DNA from 2 places in the Holdemania massiliensis genome. Region 2 is predicted to be linked to the other one. Evidence: a T-box and tRNA genes for the amino acid it is inferred to sense, from the RefSeq annotation. Region 2 holds a T-box; the other holds one or more tRNA genes.
What was found. The T-box of region 2 lies ahead of serS (serine--tRNA ligase). A T-box ahead of a tRNA ligase gene usually reads a tRNA of that ligase, here a tRNA-Ser.

Region 1 (9,978 bases), 1.5 Mb from region 2:
GCCAAACAACAGACAGAACGTCACGGCGACAAACGGCGTCGGATCCAGATCCTGATAATTCGGCAGGCCATACATTTCGACAAACATTTCAAACGGGCGGAACAGCCAAGCATTGTGCAGCATCGTCGGCGGCACCAGCTGCGGCGCCGTTTCCGGCTGGGCTAAATCCACCCTGACGTTCAGACCGTCGAATAATCTGACAAACTGATCCGCACTGTTGGCTGGAACAAAACCGGCCAGCTGGTAATCGTCCTGCACCTGCATCACATACCGATACAGCTTGCGGATCTCGCTGGTATAAGCACAATAGGAATAAACTTCGGTGAGCTTTTCCTTATACTGTTCCAGGATTTTCTTCCCGTCAATCCGCGGGATCGGAATTTCCTCGATGAACAGGCTTTCCATGCATTTTCGGACTTCTTTGACAAAGGTGTTGGACGTTGCATACAGAATCCAGACATACTGGCCGCTTTTATGCAGTTCCTCCACGACGAAGTTTGGCTTTTCAATCAAACTCAGCTTTTTAAAGCTTTCGGCCGGCAGCCGGCCCATTCCAAACGAAATATACTGGCACTCATGCATCGCCTCAAATCCATAGCTCCGCACTTTTTCCAAAGCGATCTCATCGTTGTCCGTCAAGGTCATCAGCTCGTGCGTATCCGCGATCATCGCGAACTGTTCGTTGACTTCCTTGATAAACGCTTCAATTTCCGCTTCATCATAACTGCGGCTGACGGGTCCGGCTTTCAGCTCAAACCCAACGCTATGGCCAATATTTTTCAGCTGGTTCAGATATTCGTTATAGACGTTTTCATCGTTCAGCGGCTTTCCGCCGTTGTCGTCATTGATCAGATGCGCCGCCGGTTCCGGATGGAATTCAGCGTAGGACACGCAGCGTTTCAGCACGTCCTGAAACTGATCTGCATTGGCATGCACCGTCGCCAGCTTCATTTTTACGATTGACATAAGCTCCCCCTTTCTTCTTAATAAATCAACAGCCGGTTAATCTTATCCGCCGGGATTCCATAGCGGACACCCTCGATAATATCAACGACGTTTTGAATTTCTGTTTCTGACAAAACCAGATAGGCGATCAGCACAATGTCCGGATTGGTCGAAAACATCATGTGCCGCTTATTCAGGTTGTAATTGATCGACTGCGCGTGATATTCAATATACGCAAAATTAGAGGAATCCAAATAGTTGTGGTAAGCGGAACGTGCCAGCCGTTCCATAAACTCCTCCGCATTGCAGTGATCGATCATCTCTTCCAATTCGCGTTTTGGAATCCGCAGATAAACCGGATTGATGACTTTTTTGATCTGCGCCGGCGTCGCGTTAAAATATCGTTTTGAACGGTAAATTCGCGTGATGTTGTCCAATTCGATCTGCGTCAGGAAAATTTCCTTAATCTCTTTTTTCACTTTTCCGCTGAATTCCTGATCGACGATCTTCATGACCTGATCATAGAAGTATTTCCGCAGAACGCTTTCACAGGCGGTATAATCAAAGTCTTCCATGTTGGTTACGGAAAACGGCCGGATCAGATCGGCATACGGCGTTTTGTCCAACACTTCCAGCAAAGCGCCGAAGTCATGAACCTGAGCCAGCGCCCGGATATCGAACGACGTACTCTTTTCGATATACAGCGGCAGCTCGCCGATCATCTTGTAGTTATCCTCATCATTAAAAGCGCGGATGCAGGCCATAATCTGCTCGACCTCGCTCATCATGATGCCGTAGTGATAAAACTTATCTCCACTGGTACTGGCATACCGTAAAAGCCGGGACAGCCGGGTTCCCAGATCGCGCCGAATCAGCATTTCCAGCTGACCGCGGTGCAGTCCGGTTTCACTGTACCCTTCCAGCGCTTCCTGAAATAACGTTTCATTCTTAAGGTAAGAAGCGATTTCCGGAATTGATTTCTTCTGCAGCAGCTGCTGATAATCCGAAGCCGTCAGCCGTTTTCCAAACATCGCTTTGGCTTTGGTCGCCATCGCTGCATTCGATGTGGTTCCCATGGCACCCCTCCTTTTTTACTGGATCATTGTCCAATCCGCCTAAATTTCCAGACAGCGGCGAACCAGCTCTTTCTGCCATTCCTCTTTTTTCTCCAGATAATGGGCCTGAAGCCGCTTCAGCTCCTGCTCATACTCTTTCAGATTTTCGGATTCCACCTGACTGATCTGATAATCCAGTTCAGCTTTTTTGGCGTCGACACGCTGGTGAACTTCCTTCCACGCTTCCTCGCTGAGCTGTTTCTCGGTATCAGCGATTTTCCGCTTCAACTCAAACTTCATGCGATGCGCTTCTTCCACGGCTTCCCGTGTCTTCTGATCCGTTTGAATCAGATCCAGGATTACAGATTCCATAGCAAGACCTCCCCTCCCTATTCTAAAGCACGCCATTTAGTATATTCCTTTCAAAATCAATTTTCAATCATGGAAAATTTGAATCTTTAAATTTTACTGCATTGAGTTAAAATAGCACCAATATTGAGAATGATATTCTTAAAAAGTGAAATGAAATATGACAATTTTGTGAAATTAGTTTCGTCTTCCCAACAGGATTTGATATAATACACAGCGAGGTAACCTATGAAAAAAAATCTTAAACCGTACTTGATCTGCATGATCGCAGCGATCGTGTTCAGCGCCGGATGCGCGCTCTTTTCCAACAATCCGCTGCTGACCTTTATCGACGTTCTGTCGATCCTCAGTCTGGTCTTCATCGTAGTGGGACTGCTGGAATTCTTGATCCACGGCGGATATTTTGACTTTCTGTCGTATTCGTTTTCGTCAGCGAAGAACCTGTTGTCGCGCCATTCGCAGCCAACCGGATCCCAGCGGTATTTCGATTATGTTCAAAAACAAAAAGAACGGCGGGGAACAAGCTCACATTTCGTTTTAAAATTGGCTGTCCTGCTTTTGGCACTCAGCATTTTACTGACGATCTTCTACGAGGTTCTGTAAACGTTCTGACATTTGCCGCGCTGCGGCTTTTTCTTTTTCAAGAAGTCGAAGAAAGCTCACGAGGAAAGAAAGCCTCAGAAAACAGCGTTCTCCTATTCACGCTCAAAATTAGAATTGAGTTTGCGCAGAAGTGCTGCGCCGACCCCCTCTTTCTCGACCAAAACACGAAAAAAGCCCTTTGCTAAGGGCTTTAACTGCTTATGGCGGAGAAAGAGGGAGTCGAACCCCCGCAGGCTTTCACCTCTGCCAGTTTTCGAAACTGGTCCCTTCGGCCACTTGGGTATTTCTCCGTATGCTTATCTATTATACATAATTCTTTTCAAAAAATCGAGTCCTAAATGCAAAGAAATGAAAAAAATTCATATCCCACCTGGAAGATAAACGGGGAAAGAGGCCTTCACCGGATACGGCAAAGATCTTTCCCCGCAGTTTTCAACATCGTTATGCTAATAAAACCATTCGCAGTGCATTGAGGAAATATTCCGGCTGATCGATCATCGTATTATGACCGGCGTTAGGAATTAACATCAGCTGCTTGCGAACCGCTTCAATTTTCGCAAAATACTCTTCGGCGATCGGATACGGCGTCTGCCAGTCGTGATCTCCCAACAGATAATACACCGGTACTGCGTAATGGCTGTCCAAAGCTTCCAGATTAAAATCCATTAGCTCTTTTAATAACGGCAGCTGGATTTGAAAATCCATTTTAAAATAGACCGGAAGCTCATTCAAACTGACATCCGGGGTCGTCGCCATCTGCCACAAATCCTTCAGTGTAATCGGTGAGGCTAAGCAATACTTGCGCTGCAGGCGGCGCACTGTCATCATTTTATCCATCATTTCCTGACCGAACTCTGCCGTAGGATATGGGGTCAAGGCCAGCAGCGTCTGGACATCATGATCCGCCCCTGCGATCCGGGCTTTCTGCAGAACCTTCTGATATCCCAGTTCTTCATTGCGCCGCATATTGACCACCTGACCGACGCCGACATACGCTCTGACCCGATCCGGATATTGACGGGCAAACATCGAACCTAAAACGCTGCCCCAGGAATGGCCCAAAATGAAAATTTTATCCTGATAATACTTGGCGCGCAGATAATCGCAGATTTCACGGGTATCCTCAATCAGCTGCTCCAAAGTTACAGTTGCAGCCAGCTCGGTCTGCTTGTCAGCGTTGATCTGCAAGGTCTTGCCGCACAGCCGCTGATCCCAGTTGACAACGGTAAAATATTTCTCCCAGTCCCGCTGAGCCAGATAGCGCGTCGGGATCGCCGATTCGCCTGGTCCGCCATGCAGAACCAGCAGCACAGGCAGCTCGTCATTTTCCGTGCGATGCACCAGATATTGCTGAATGCCGTTGATCATCCGGTATTCCTTCAATTCCATACCGGTTTCTGAATTCAGCTGCTGACGGCGCTGATTCGCACCGCGCTGCACGGCAAAGGCCGTCCCGGCTGCCGCCGCAGCGCCCAGAGTTGTCAACAGGCATTTTGTACTGAGTTTCATGCATGAACTCCTCCTTTACTGAATAACACGTTCAACACTGACTACACTGTTCACCTTTTTCAGATTCGCAATCAGTGTTTTTAAATGATCATAATCATCAACCAGCAGCATAATTTTTGTCGATACCGTTAATTCTTCCTGATTGACTGAAGAATTAATGTTCTGCAGCGAAGCTTTGCATTGGGAGATCACAGTCATGAGATCAGTCAGCAGGAAATTGCGGTCATGACTGTAAATCTGAATTGTCGCTTCATATTTGCGCGGTTCACGGCGGTCGTCCCACTCCACGTCGATCAGCCGTGATTTCTCATGAGCGACATTGGGACAGTCGCGGCGGTGAACCTTGACGCCGTTGCCTTTGGAAATATACCCAACAATTTCATCTCCCGGAATCGGACTGCAGCAGCCGGCCAGCGAAATCATCATCGATTCAATGCCCGGCACGATAATCCCTGATTTGCTCGGCGCTTTGCGGGCCGGCGCAAACGATCGGCTGACCGTTTCATTATCCAAAATAATCGGTTTTTTCTGATTGGTCAGCTTCTCAATCACGCTGATGACTGAGATTGACTTCACCGCAATCCCATACATCAGATCGGTATACGAACTGACTTGGAAAACCGGCAGGACCGCATCGATTTTCTTGCGTTCAAAATAATCCTTCTCCGGATAGCCGCGTTTTTTCAGCTCATCCCGGATAATCTGTTCGCCGCGTTCGACATATTCCGCTTTCTTTTCCACTTCTTTCTTCTGCAGAAAACCGCGGATCTTATTCTTCGCATGGTTGGTTTTGACAAATTTCAGCCAGTCCTCACTCGGTCCGGCTGACTGCTTGGACGTCTTGATCTGCACGACATCGCCGGTCTTTAACGGCGTGTTGAGCGGTACGAGCGTTTCGTTGACCATCGCACCGACTGTGGAATGGCCAACTTCGGTATGCACGCGATAGGCAAAGTCAATCGGAGTTGAGCCGTTGGGCAGCTCAATGACCCGACCTTTCGGCGTCATGACATAGACATTGGCTTCAAAGATATCCTTCTGCAGGGTATCCATGTATTCGTTGGGATCATCGCTTAACAGATCGCCGGTGAGCGCAGACAGATCGCGGAACCACGACAGCTTCTGTTCAATTTCCCGCTGTTCCTTATGCGGATCATACTTTGTGCCTTCCTTGTACCGCCAATGGGCAGCGATGCCCATTTCCGCGATGCTGTCCATTTCCTCAGTGCGGATCTGGATTTCAAAAATCCGCCCCTCATCGCCCACAATCGTGGTGTGCAGCGACTGGTACATGTTGGATTTCGGAACGGCGATATAGTCTTTCAGACGACCGGGAATCGGGCGATACGCCGCGTGGATATAGCCGAGAATCTCATAACAGTTGAGCTTGGTCTTTGTGACGATCCGGATCGCCAACAGATCCAGAATTTCCTCAAAGCGTTTATTTTTGGTCTTCATCTTTTTGTAGATGCTGTAAAGATGCTTGCTGCGGCCAAAAATCCGGAACTCAATCTGCTTCTCCTGCAGCATTTGGGAAATGTCGCGGATCATATGCTTGACCTGTTCATCGCGCATCGCCTTTTTCTCTTCGACCAGATGGGCGATCTCGTAATACTTTTCGCGATCCAGATAATAGAAACTGAGGTCTTCCAATTCATTTTTAATTTCACTGATACCCAAGCGGTGCGCGATCGGAGCATACACCTGCAGTGTTTCCGCCGCGATCTTCTTCTGTTTTTCCGGCGGCATGTATTCCAGCGTACGCATATTATGCAGCCGGTCGACAAGCTTGATGACAATCACGCGGATATCATTGGCCATCGCAATAAAGATCTTACGGTGATTGGCTGCCTGATATTCCTTTTCATCTTTGAATTTCAGTTTTCCGATCTTGGTGACCCCTTCCACCAGCATCGTAATTTCCTCATCAAAGTCAGCACTCATCTGTTCCGGCGCCACGCCGCAGTCCTCAAGCACATCGTGCATCAGTCCGGCGCAGATCGTCCGCGGCCCCACCTTCATCGTCGCCAGAATATAACCGACCTGCGCGGCGTGAATCATATACGGCTCGCCGCTGCGGCGCAGCTGTCCCTCATGATGCGACTGAGCATAGCGGTAGGCCTTCTCAATCAATGCCAGGCTTTCCGGCTCCTGAATATATGTTTTGACCTCACGCATCAGCGCCTCCAGCGTGATTTCCGTATTCCCTTTATTCACAACCCTATCCCCCCTTTTTGAGAAAAACCGAAGAGAATCCTCTTCGGCTTATTCGTAGGACATCAACGTAAAGACTTCGTAGCCGTCCAGCGCTTCGCGTCCTTTCAGGCCTTCCAGCTCAATCAGAAACGCGCAGCCGACAACCACGCCGCCCAGCTCCTCAATCATTTTGATCGTAGCCTGGACGGTGCCGCCAGTAGCCAGAAGATCATCGACGATCAGGACCTTCTGTCCCGGTGTGATGGCGTCCTTATGCATGTGCAGCTCATTGGATCCGTATTCCAGATCGTAGCGGTAGCTGATCGTTTCACGCGGCAGCTTCCCCGGCTTGCGGACCGGCACAAAGCCGATATGCAGATTCGCAGCCACCGGGCAACCGAAGATAAATCCGCGGGATTCCGGACCCGCGATCACTTCCGCGCCAACCTGTTCGGCAAACTTCTGAATTTCCGCTGTCGCCTGGTGGAACGCTTCACCATCACGCATTAACGGTGTAATGTCGCGGAACAGCACGCCTGGCTGCGGAAAATCAGGAATTGATGCAATATATTTTTTGAAGTCCATGGATTGATGCCTCCTATAATACCGTTATTATAACAAATTTTTAACAAATTGAATCTATTTATTCAACAGTTTCCACAAGAATTGAACACTTTTCCCGACCGCGGAAACGATTGATCTGCAGCTGACCGATCCAGCTGACAGGATGCGGATTGTCCAAATCCCGATTGAAACTGATCGCATCGATCAGATCGGAGCCGTTGGTCGTCTGCCATTTCGGATAGATTTCCTTCATTTTGGCATACTGCAGAATCGTTAAGCCGCTGACCTCAAAGGTAACCGGCTCAAACTGCTGGCCAAACGGCGCCAGCTGATCCAGCTCATGCAGCGCCGTCAAACTGATCTGCTGAGCGCTGACCGGCAGTACCTGCAGCACCGGTTCTTCCAGCGGGATCGCCAAAGTCTCCATCTTGGCCAGGATCGCCTGCCGCAGCGGTTCCAGCTGATCCGCCGCCAATTCCACCCCGGCGGCCTGGGCATGGCCGCCAAACTGAATCAGATAGCCGCGCAGATCTTCAAAAAAGCTCTGAATATCCAAACCCGGCACGCTGCGCACCGAGCCCTTGTATCCCTGAGTGCTGGGCGCCAAGACCAGTGTCGGCCGATGGGTTTCATTCATGATCCTGCCCGCGACCAGTCCGACGATGCCCTCATGGAACTGATCGTCGGCAATGACATGAAAAGCGTCTTCCGAGCGGATTCGCTCCATTGCCGTCTTGGTCATCTTATCGCTCATCTGCCGGCGCTTCTGATTGATCTGACGGATCTGCACCGCCGCCGCTTCAATCTGACCCGGATCCTCAAGCAGCAGATAACGCACAATATTGTTGATATTGCACAGCTCCGCCAGCCGGCCGGCGGCATTGAGCTTAGGGACGATCTGATAAGCGACTTCCTTTTCCGTCCACACTTCGCACTTCTTCTCATTCAGTGCTTCAATCGCTGTAAACTGTCGCTCATTGAGATATTTCAGACCCAGCCGCACCAGAATCCGGTTTTCTTCCCACAGCGGCATCATATCGGCAATCGTAGCGATCGCCGCCAGCATGATCGGCCGTTTGCGGGCTCCGGTCATCGCCATCGACAGCTGCAGGGCAATTCCCGCTCCGCAGCAATACTGCCAGGGCTTGCCCATCTGCGTCGGATGCAGCAGCGTCAGACATTCAGGCTCCTGCTGGATCACGTGGTGATCGGTAACGATGACCTCAATGCCCAGCTGCTTCGCCAGCGTTAACGCCGCATGCGCCGCTACGCCGTTGTCCACGGTCAGAATCAGGGAATAGCCTTTTTCCTTGGCCAGCTGCACGGTCTGTGCAGATAAACCATAGCCTTCATTCAGCCGATGCGGAATATAAAAGCCGTTGACAATTCCCGCCCGATCCAAGGCTTCCTTCATAATCGCTGTTGCGCACAAGCCATCAGCATCGTAATCGCCGGCAATCAAGACTTTTTCATGGCGCTGACGGGCCGTATCCAAGCGTTTTAAGATTTGCGTGAGTTCAGGACTGGAACAGGGATGCAGCGTCAGATCCGTATTTAAAACCTGCCGAATCTGATCGTCGTCACAGCCGCGGCAGGCCAGCACCTTGGCGCACAGCTCACTGACGCCATAATCCTGCTGAATTCGTTTTTCTTCACCATGGGTTTCCATTCGTTCTATTTTCATGTTTTTTCACCTGTGTTTTATTCTATCACAGAACGTTCTGCCTGTCTGGGCAGGCGCTCTTACTAAAGCACAAAAGGCGGCCTGCGCCGCCTTCTTGAAGCTTAATCGTTGATTCCCGGAATCGTCAGTTCGTCAAGTTTCTCTTTCTTGGCTTTTTTCTTTTTCTTTTCCTTCGGCTTGACATGCGTGCGGATATAGTACCACATCTGCGGAGCAATGAAGATCGAGGAGAAGGTGCCGGCAATCAAGCCGACAAACATCGCGAAGTTAAAGGTTACAATCGCACCCGATCCCATCAAAAGCAGCGCGATGATCGGCAACAAGGTTGTGATTGAAGAGAAGACCGAACGCACCAATGTTTTATCCAGCGAATCGTTGACAATCGCCTTGTAGTCCTCGCTCACTAACTTCGGCTTGCGGCTTTCAGCCACGGATTCCCGAACGCGGTCGAAGACGACGATGGAGTTGTTGATCGAATAACCGATGATCGCCAGAATAACCGAGATCAGTTCAATGTTGATCTCCATGCGGAAGATCGCAAAGATGGCCAGAACAATCGCTACGTCATGAATCAGCGCCACGATGCAGCTGACGGCATAATCCCATTTAAAGCGAATCGTGATGTAAATCAGCATGACCACCCAGGCAAGCAAGGACAGGGAAATTGCATTTTTTACAAGTTCGCGGCCGACAACCGGCGTTACGACGTTGTCATTCGGTTCAATTCCATATTTTTGCGTCAGCGTTTCCTTGATGGACGTCAGCTGATCCTGCTCCAAGGCCTGATTTAAGGTCACATAGACGACTTTATCACCGGATGCCTGAACGCGGCTTGGCTTATAGCCCAGCGCTTCAAAATCACTGCGGACTTCGTTGGTATTCAGGACCTCATTGGAGGTCACGGTAATTTTGGTTCCGCTGGAGAAGTCAATGCCCAGGTTCAGCGCGCCCTTGCCGCCAAATCCGTTGACACAGATCATGACGATGGCCGCCGCTAAGATAATCAGGCTGGCGGTAATGAAATATTTGGCCTTGCCGACAAAATCAATTTTC
Region 2 (9,978 bases):
CTTCAGTTACGACGTAATCGGACAGCTTCAGCGCCATACGGGTTGCGATCAGACTGTTGCAGCCATGCGCGATGTTGGCAAAAGGTCCGCCATGGATAAAGACCGGTGTTTTTTCCAGAGTCTGCACCAGATTCGGTTTCAGTGCTTCCTTCATCACCAGCGTCACTGCGCCTTCCACTTTCAGATCGCCTACCGTAACAGGCTGATCGTCATATGTATAAGCGACAACAGCACGGCTGACACGCTTTTCAAAATCCTGAAGATCTTTAGAAAGACACATAATTGCCATGATTTCAGTGGCTACGGTGATAATGAATCCATCTTTTCGCTCTACCCCGTTCGTTTTCTTATCCTGAGCAATAGTAATGCTGCGCAGCGTGCGGTCATTCATATCCAGGCACCGTTTCCAAACAACCTTGGTCGGATCAATATTCAATTCATTGCCCTGATAAATATGATTATCCATGACTGCACTGATCAGGTTGTTTGCGGCCGTAATTGCATGCATATCACCTGTGAAATGCAGATTGATTTCTTCCATTGGCACAACCTGCGCATAACCGCCGCCGGTCGCTCCGCCTTTTAAGCCAAAAACCGGCCCCAGAGAAGGTTCACGCAGACAGCCGATAACCATTTTGTTGATTTGCGCTAATCCATCGACTAAACCAATCGTGGTTGTTGATTTTCCTTCCCCCGCTTTAGTCGGATTGATCGCAGTTACCAAAATCAGCTTGCCATTGCGGTTGTCCGCAATCTTATCCATAATCTTAAGATCAATCTTTGCTTTGTTTTTGCCATAGACTTCGAGGTAATCAGGATCAATTTTGGCCTTTCTCGCAATTTTTTCGATATTGTCCATCGTGTTTTCCTGTGCGATTTGTAAATCTGTTTTCATGTTAACCCCTTCTCTCTTATTTAAGGCTCTTGCGCCCTTCAAACGCTTTAATCAGTGTTAATTCATCGGCATAATCCAGATGTCCGCCCATCGGCAGGCCATGCGCAATGCGCGTGACGAGAACACCTTTGCCTGACAGCAGCTTATCCAGATACAGTGCCGTTGTTTCCCCTTCGATCGTCGCATTGGTGGCAATGATCACTTCCTCCGTTTCCGGTGTGATTCGTTCCAGGAGTGCATCGATGTTCAGATCTTCCGGCATGATTCCTTTTGAGGTGGATATCAATCCATTTAATACATGATAAGTTCCGGCATATTCCTGCATTTTTTCCATCGCAATGACATCCTTAGGTGACTGCACGACGCAGATCATCCGCGGATTTCGATTTTCGTTCTGACAGATCGGACATTCTTCCTGATCACTGATATTACCGCAGATCCTGCAGCGTTTGATGTCTTTTTTACAGCCAATCAACGCTTGTGCAAATAATTCAATTTGTTCTTGGGGAGCATCAAGCATGGTAAAGGCGTATCGTTCCGCGGTCTTCGCGCCAACTCCCGGCAAGAGTTGAAAACATTCAATCAGTCGCTCAAATGACTTTGGATACATGCAATTAGAAAGCTCCCGGCATCTTAACGCCCTGGGTAATCTTGTTCATGCGTTCTTCTTTATCTTTCACCGCAGCCGCTAACGCAGCATTGACCGCAATCATGACCGTATCTTCAAGCATTTCCTTGGAATCTGCGGATAACAGCTCGGCACTGATTTCAATGCCTGTTACTTCCATTTTTCCTGTTAACGTTACTTTCACCGCATCGCCGCCGGCAGTTGCAGTGTATTCCGTGGCTTCAATTTCCTTTTCCACTTTTCCGATCTGATTCTGCATCTGCTGCGCCTGTTTTAATAAATGTTGAATGTTCATTTGTTATTCCTCCTCGATGATTTCGACATTTTCAGCGCCGAACAGGTCAAAAAGCTTATCAACCACATTTTCTTCCTGTTCGGTTACGTCTTCTTTCTTGATTTCCTTGCCTATTTCTACCGGAGCGACATTGGCCGGCTGAGGCAATGTTCCATTACGGGAGCGAATACGGAAATCGTCTGTTTCTATTTTAAACTGTTCCTGGGTAATCGCAAAGAGTTGTTTTTTAATTTCCAGATTTTCGTAACAAAATTGATTAATTTGTTCCTTCATCGCCGGATCATTGATCTGATTGGCCAACGCCTGATAGGATACGCAGATCAGAATGTAGTTTTCGGCACTCGCCACAATTTTTCCATTGCGTAAAAGATTCGCAATTCTCGCACAGTTGAGATCCCGATCACGGCATTTCTGATCAATCAGTTTCCATTGATTTTCATCTTTCATCCGCATCTCTTTATTGGCACCCGTTAACAGCTGCATGACAAATTCGTAATTCAAAGGTTGAATTTCCAATTCTGGATGAACTTCAACAGGTTTCTCCTGAACTGATCCTATACTTTCTTCCAATGTTTGAGGAGCCGGTGGAATCAATTCATCCGACAGCATGTCTTCCGTTAAATCAACTTCCTCACCTGGCATTTGCGGGATGTTTTGTACTTCGGACGTAGATTTCACAATAGGGACCGTATTTTGTGCAGCTGCCGCTTGGATAATAGGCTGGGTAAAAGCAGGTTGGACCGGCAGTGCCGGACGCTGACTTTGATCCAGCTCCGCCATCATCTTTAAAACTGCGACTTCAAAGTAAGAAGCGGCACTGCTTGCTGTACGATATTTTTCCAGGGTTTCCATCAGAATATCAATCAATGCCAGCAAATCCCGCGAACTTCTTCCGCTGATAATCGTATTGGCTTCTTTCTCATCAATTTTATTCAGCAGGGTTGTATCCTGCGTATAGATGTAAATAACGCATTCTTTCAATATTTCAATCAAATCGGATGTCAATCGTTTGATATCCACGCCTTTTTCATTCAATATCCGGATTTTTTCCAGCAGCGGCTGGGCTTCATGTTGGAATATCCACTGAAGCATTTCAATTTTTTCCGTTACGGTTGTAATACCGTAGATTTCATTAACATGGGCTGCCGTAATGTGGTTCTGCGCATAGGCGATGCATTGGTCCATAATGCTCAGGGCATCGCGCATGCCGCCATCTGCCAGCTGAGCGACCAGACGGAGAGCTTCATCTTCGCATTCTATATGTTCCTGTTCCAAAACACTGCGCACACGCGAGATGATTTCGTTCTGTCCGACTTTGGTAAAATCATAACGCTGACACCGGGATATGATCGTTGGCAGGACTTTTTGCGGCTCAGTCGTTGCCAGAATAAAGATGACGTGAGCCGGTGGTTCTTCCAGAGTTTTTAACAAGGCATTGAACGCACCCGAAGACATCATATGAACTTCGTCAATGATATAAACTTTATATCGACCTTCCAAAGGCGCATATTTGACTTTTTCAATTAATTCACGCACTTCATCAACACCATTATTCGATGCGGCGTCAATTTCTACGATATCGGGATGATTGCCCTGCTGGATCGCCAGACAGCTGCGGCATTGACTGCATGGAGCATTCTGCTGATCTTCGCAGTTCACGGCTTTCGCCAACAGCTTGGCAATGGATGTTTTCCCAGTTCCGCGCGGTCCGCAGAACAGATATGCGTGGGCTATTTTATTTTGTTTTACAGCGTTTTTCAGCGTTGTGACAATATGCTGCTGACCTACGACTTCTTCAAAGGAGGACGGTCGATAGGTCCGATATAACGCTTTATAACTCATGCCTGATTCCTCCTTCACTGACTTCATTATTATAACAAAAATGAGTCGTCATTAAAATGAAAACCCATCTTTTTACTGCATTCGTTCTTGTTATTTTTTGCCGTTTTCCTTCTCATGTTCAAGATGAGAAGAATCGTCGGTTTTCAGTTCTTTTATTTTGTTTTTCTGTTCGCGTTTTCGTTTAAAAAAGGTCTTTAACAGCGCTGCACAGTCTTCGTGAAGAACTCCGCCGATCACTTCTGGATAGTGATTAAAACCGGGTATTTCATAGAGGTTAAAACAGGTTCCAACACTGCCGCCTTTCGGATCTGAGGCGCCATAAACAACTTTGGCAATTCGTGATTGCAGAATCGCGCCGGCACACATCGGACAAGGTTCCAATGTCACATAAAGAACACAGTCTTCCAAACGCCAGGAACCTATTTTTTTACAGGCCTTTTCTATTGCCAAAATCTCAGCGTGAGCGAGTGACGATTGTTTCTTTTCGCGCAGATTATATCCGCGGGCGATGATCTTATCATCATGCACGATGACTGCTCCGATAGGTACTTCATCCAACAGTTCAGCCTTCATTGCTTCTTTGATTGCCTGACGCATGAAATATTCATCATTTTTTTGTTGTTTGTTCCCTGGCATATTTTCAACCTCGATTCAGAAAAATAAAAAGGGTACACACAAACAGGGATTCTTATGGCTGCTACCTTCCGGTCCTGACCAGGTTCAAATATGTTTGTTGTACCGTTTATTATTATACCGAATTTCAATTCTTTACGCAAGCTTTATCCTGATCAATTCGCTTCAAGGATTCTGGGAATGATTAATCCTAGTTTTAAGTGATCTTTACAATGTTTCACGTGAAACATTAAGGATTAGAGAATGCGCATTGTGAAACAACAAAATTCATCTTTAATCAGTCAGATTAATACCAAAGTTAACGATTAAGTCTTTCATCTAGTTTCTTAAATGGTTTTCGTGATGGATTGCCATCACAGAACAAAACAGCTATTTCATTCAGATCATAGATCACTGACCAGACTGTATCGCCGCCTCTGCTGCGATCATATTGGCAAAGAAAGCCTTGCTTTCCACTCAATACCTCTCTCATATAATCTGCACTCAGTCTGTCTGAATGACTTAAGGCTTCCCTGCAGGTTTTTAAGCGGAGATCAGACTCCATATCATCTATACCTATTGGATTATAGGACTTCATGGAATCACTGGTGAATTGATTTACTGCAAAAAGAACAGAATCTGACTGAATGACCTCCACTCTCTTTGCATTGCATTCAACAATCGCTCTATTTCCCTTTCGATCCGCTAAAGTGAATGTTTGTGCTGAGCCGATTCTCATTTTTTTAAGCAATAATATCGCTTCATCGACTGATTTGCACTGTTCTAAAAGAATTCTGACAATCATTCCTGCATTTATACCCAAATGTTTCTCCTTACTGTAAATAAAGGTCATTCCGACAGCCAGACCTTTCTCATTCATCCCATCTTCCATTTCAACAAAACCTGTTGTATTTCCAATGAAAGCATAGCCTGACGCAGGTTGAATAAGGCAATGGGAATACATTGACTGCATGGCTATAAGGAAATCGCTGTTTCTTCCTAATAAAGGATGTCCCTTCTCATTAATTCCAGCAATACAGGTACAAAAATTCATTGCAGTATAGGTATACATACTTAGAAGAAATGTCATTAATGCTTCTTCATTACAGCCATTTCCTTCCGCAAGTCCCTCTATTTCTTCCAAAAGCATGGGATATTTTTGTTTATAGATTGGTTTTACTGCAATGCTGTACTTTTTTCGTTCCTCCGTACTTGGTGGTAATGTGTCTGAAATATTAATTCCCTGTTTGGCAAAATATTTTCCACATTGAAAACCAATTTCTCTTGGAGTTCCTTTTAAATTCAAATAGTTCATTTTCATCCTCCTGATGTCAGGAGCTGGCGCCATCTCCATAGTTAGCATAATCGAATAAAAAATTCTTGTCTATGCTTTAATTTTATTTTTTAGATTTACTCACTCGGATAAAAAGGCTTCATGAATTTTATGTTTCACGTGAAACATTATGATTTTATCAATCAATGCTTCTATTCTTATCAATAAGATTTCTTCCACCTCATAAGCAATTCCTCTTCCTGTGTTTCTTCCTCTATTCGCTGTTCAATAACGCTAAAACCTGCTTGATTATAGAATGCGATTGCCTTCTTATTCTTTTTATAGGCACATAAGGTTAATTCATTATGGATTGATTTTGCCAACTGTACCAGAGAACGTCCGATACCTTTCGATTGAAAGTTCGAATTAACAAATAGGCCTTCAATTTTGTTGCCATTCAATCCCATAAAACCAGTGATAATTCCTCCTTGTTCATCAATAAACACCTGACTCCTCGGCAGCATCTCACGAACTAATCTCAGATTGGATTTCCAATAACCAGAATTAATAAAGGGATGTGCCTGAAGATTACCTTCTAACCAGATCTGAATAACCCGATCCAGATCTCTTTCTTCCATCTTTCTTATCATACAGATTTTCCTCATACAAAAAGGGGAAATCTCCCCTTTTAGCTCTACTTTTTCTCGATTTTAGTCTTTCCGCCCATATACATTCTCAATGGTTCAGGAATATTCACTGTTCCATCGGCATTTAAGTTATTCTCCAGGAAAGCAATCAGCATTCTTGGCGGTGCAACAACGGTATTATTCAAGGTATGCGCAAAGTATTTGCCTTCCTTACCCTGAACACGAATTCCAAGGCGGCGAGCCTGAGCATCACCCAGATTAGAACAGCTTCCAACTTCAAAATACTTCTTCTGCCGCGGCGACCATGCCTCAACATCACAGCTCTTCACTTTTAAGTCAGCCAGATCTCCGGAACAACATTCCAGAGTTCTTACAGGAATATCCAAGGAACGGAAGAAATCAACGGAGTTCTTCCAAAGCTGATCATACCAGTATTTAGAATCTTCTGGTTTGCAGACAACGATCATTTCCTGTTTTTCAAATTGATGAATACGGTAAACACCGCGTTCTTCAATTCCATGAGCGCCTACTTCCTTACGGAAGCAAGGAGAATACGAGGTTAATGTCTGCGGGAGCTTCTCTTCATCAATAATCGTGTCGATGAACTTGCCAATCATGGAATGTTCACTCGTTCCGATCAAATACAGATCTTCTCCTTCAATTTTATACATCATATTTTCCATTTCCGCAAAGCTCATAACTCCTGTTACAACATCACTGCGGATCATGAATGGCGGAATGTAGTAAGTAAATCCCCGATCAATCATGAAATCACGGGCATAAGACAGGATTGCAGAGTGCAGTCGGGCAATATCGCCTTTCAAATAGTAGAATCCATTGCCGCTTGTCTTCCGTGCGCTATCCAGATCAATGCCATCGAAAGCTTCCATAATGTCGGTATGGTATGGAATTTCATATTCAGGCACAACCGGCTCACCAAATTTCTCAATTTCCACATTTTCGCTGTCATCTTTGCCAATCGGAACTGTTTCATCAATGATATTCGGAAGAACAAGCATGATTTTTTTAATTTCGGCTGCCAGTTCCTCTTCCTTCACTTCTAAATCAGCTAACTGCTTAGCAATATTAGCGACTTCTTTCTTGGCCTCTTCTGCCTTGTCTTTAAGTCCTTGCTTCATAAATCCGCCGATTTGCTTGCTGATGGCATTTCTTTGCCCTCTTAAGCTGTCACCGTCAGTCTTCGCTTTTCGGAATTGGCGATCCAGCTCAACAACCTTATCGACTAATTCCAATTTTTGATTCTGAAACTTCTTTTTAATGTTTTCTTTGACTACTTCTGGATTTGTACGCAACAAATTAATGTCCAGCATGACTATTTCCTCCTTTTAACATAAAAAAGGCCCGCCCATTCAGGGACGATGCCTCGTGTTGCCACCCTAATTACCAATGTTTCACGTGAAACATCGATCACTTGAATCGTTAACGGCGATAACCGGAAAGGTTTACTTTCACTCCGAGGTGGATTTCAGTACAAATTATCAACAGTTTTCACCATCCACTGCTTCTCTAAGGATAATCATGAACTTACTTGTCCTCATCTACGTTTTAACACCTTCATTTTAATCAAGGGTCATTTTTTTGTCAATGGATAAAACTAAACCGTTGTCATTCATTTCACGTTCTTAATCAGTTTGACCTGATTTTAAGAAAATAAACTTCTTCTTAGTCTGTATTCTCACAAATAAATCTCGTTTAATCAGCAATTTTACGAACAGGCCGAATATATTTCCAAAACCGCTCAGGATTAAAATAGAAATATACGATTCTCCCCGGTGTTGTTGTATCGTAACAATATTCTGTTTCCGTGAAATCGAATTCAGCCATGGCTTTTTCAACTTGTTCCTCAATACTGCGGTTTTCTTGTTCGTAATTAAATGGTCCATGTTCAAAAACAAGATATTCTGCTTCCGGAATCGTTGTCAACGTCATCGAATCAGGAATATCCCCCTGATAATCAAGAGGCAGACGAACGCCATAACATTCAATGCGAGGAAATCCCCAATCACAGAGTCTTCCCTGCGGATCATTGATATACGCCATCACCTGGCCGCTTCCGCTGTCCGTATCACTTCCACCTTCATCATCCAATTTACCTTTAATACTGTCTAGCAAACCACAAATCGTAGCTTGATCCTGCCCTGGAATTAAGCTTTGTTTCTGCCAGAAATCCCAATAACCATTACTTTCATAATTTTTAATGTGTAAAAACTGATGCGCCGGAATTGTGACAAAGTAAATTTTTAAGTCTTCTGTTGTTTTCATCATTCCAATTTCTCCTAATCCTAAAAAGTAACGGTCGAAGGAATGAATTTTTGTGCGCAGAATGACAGGCTTTGGATTTTTTCGATACTGACTGGGTGTGATCCCATACATTCGCTTAAAGGCTCGGGTAAAGGCCTCATGGGAAGAAAATCCATAGCTGAATGCAATTTCAATCATACTTTTCTTGCTGTCACGCACTTCTTTCAATGCGAAAGCCAGTTTTCGATATCGCAGATAATCCCGAAAGACCATACCGGAAATAGCTTTGAATTTCCGTGTCATGTAAAATTCAGAATAACCCAATCGCTGTGCAAGATTATGCAATGTCAGCGCTTCATCCTGATGCTGCTTTATGCTTTCATCAATCTCATCCACGATTATCTGAATTTGCTTCTGCCACTCAAACATTTTCATTCTCCTTCCGCTGCTACTCTAATATTATAGAAATTTCAAATCTCTTCTGCTTGATCTGACTTGTCTTCTTTTAGCATTCCAAAAATTTTTTTTCGATTTACAACAGGATAATCTTAATTAAATAATATTCAAACCGTTATTTCTGATTTTATGAATGAATTCACTCATAACTTTAAAATAATCATCTTTCTTATTATATGCATAAAACAAATGAAAAAAAGCTATATTCACAATGGACTATAGCTTTTTTCTAATTTTTAACACTGCACTCTTTTAATGACTATTCAGCAATATCTTCCGATTCGGAGTTCACCGTTGATTCCGCTTCTGAAACCCCGGCTGTTTCTCCTTCAAGCTCTGAATTGAATTCGTTGTTCTCCGTATCCTCTTCTGTTTCTTCATCGTCTTCTGATTTATAAACGATAGCCACAGTAGAAACGCTCTGGTCATCTTCAACGGAAATCAATTTTACACCCTGAGTATTCCGACTGTAAACCGAAACCTTTTCCAGACTGATACGAATGACAATGCCTTCATTCGTCATTATCAGACAGTCTTCATCGCCGTTAACCGCACGCAGGAAGACCAGCGGACCATTCTTCTCGGTCACCTGAACCGTCTTAACCCCCTTGCCACCGCGGTTGGTCATGCGGTAATCTTCCAGCTTGGATTTCTTACCATAACCTTTTTCCGTGACTGACAGGATATACTGACCTTCAAAATCGGTGGTCATGCCGATAACCCGGCTGCCGTTCACATTGAAGCCCTTAACACCCGTAGCGGTTCGGCCCATCGGACGAACATCCGTTTCGTTAAAGCGAATCGCCTGACCATTGGCCGCCGCAATCAGAATCTGACTGCTGCCGGTCGTCGGCTTCGCACTGATCAATTCATCGCCATCGCGCAGATTAATCGCAATCTTTCCTGACTGACGAATATTTTCAAACTCTTCAATCGGTACCCGTTTGACAATTCCCTGAGCAGTAACGAAGAATAAGAATTTCGCTGGAGAATTCTCCCGTTCAACCGGAACCATCGCCAGAACTTTTTCATTCTTATCGAGATTCAGCAGATTGACAATCGGGATTC

Region 1: it encodes a tRNA-Ser, which carries the amino acid that the T-box ahead of serS (serine--tRNA ligase) is inferred to sense. The anticodon was not compared.

What each region holds. Positions count from the first base shown of each region.
Region 1 is NZ_JAKNTK010000001.1:1,498,044-1,508,021, reverse strand. Features, by position in the region: gene MCG46_RS06715 (V-type ATP synthase subunit I) at 1-966, opposite strand, end outside; gene MCG46_RS06710 (V0D/AC39 family V-type ATPase subunit) at 984-2,021, opposite strand; gene MCG46_RS06705 (hypothetical protein) at 2,061-2,372, opposite strand; gene MCG46_RS06700 (DUF3899 domain-containing protein) at 2,598-2,972, shown strand; tRNA gene MCG46_RS06695 (tRNA-Ser) at 3,174-3,262, opposite strand; gene MCG46_RS06690 (alpha/beta fold hydrolase) at 3,414-4,481, opposite strand; gene MCG46_RS06685 (RelA/SpoT family protein) at 4,497-6,659, opposite strand; gene MCG46_RS06680 (adenine phosphoribosyltransferase) at 6,747-7,262, opposite strand; gene MCG46_RS06675 (single-stranded-DNA-specific exonuclease RecJ) at 7,321-8,925, opposite strand; gene secD (protein translocase subunit SecD) at 9,027-9,978, opposite strand, start outside.
Region 2 is NZ_JAKNTK010000001.1:5,521-15,498, reverse strand. Features, by position in the region: gene MCG46_RS00075 (formate--tetrahydrofolate ligase) at 1-895, opposite strand, end outside; gene recR (recombination mediator RecR) at 912-1,505, opposite strand; gene MCG46_RS00065 (YbaB/EbfC family nucleoid-associated protein) at 1,510-1,818, opposite strand; gene dnaX (DNA polymerase III subunit gamma/tau) at 1,822-3,660, opposite strand; gene tadA (tRNA adenosine(34) deaminase TadA) at 3,751-4,296, opposite strand; RNA gene ffs (signal recognition particle sRNA small type) at 4,314-4,410, opposite strand; gene MCG46_RS00045 (C45 family autoproteolytic acyltransferase/hydolase) at 4,592-5,587, opposite strand; gene MCG46_RS00040 (N-acetyltransferase) at 5,767-6,195, opposite strand; gene serS (serine--tRNA ligase) at 6,240-7,523, opposite strand; T-box leader at 7,562-7,763, opposite strand; gene MCG46_RS00030 (helix-turn-helix transcriptional regulator) at 7,906-8,883, opposite strand; gene gyrA (DNA gyrase subunit A) at 9,170-9,978, opposite strand, start outside.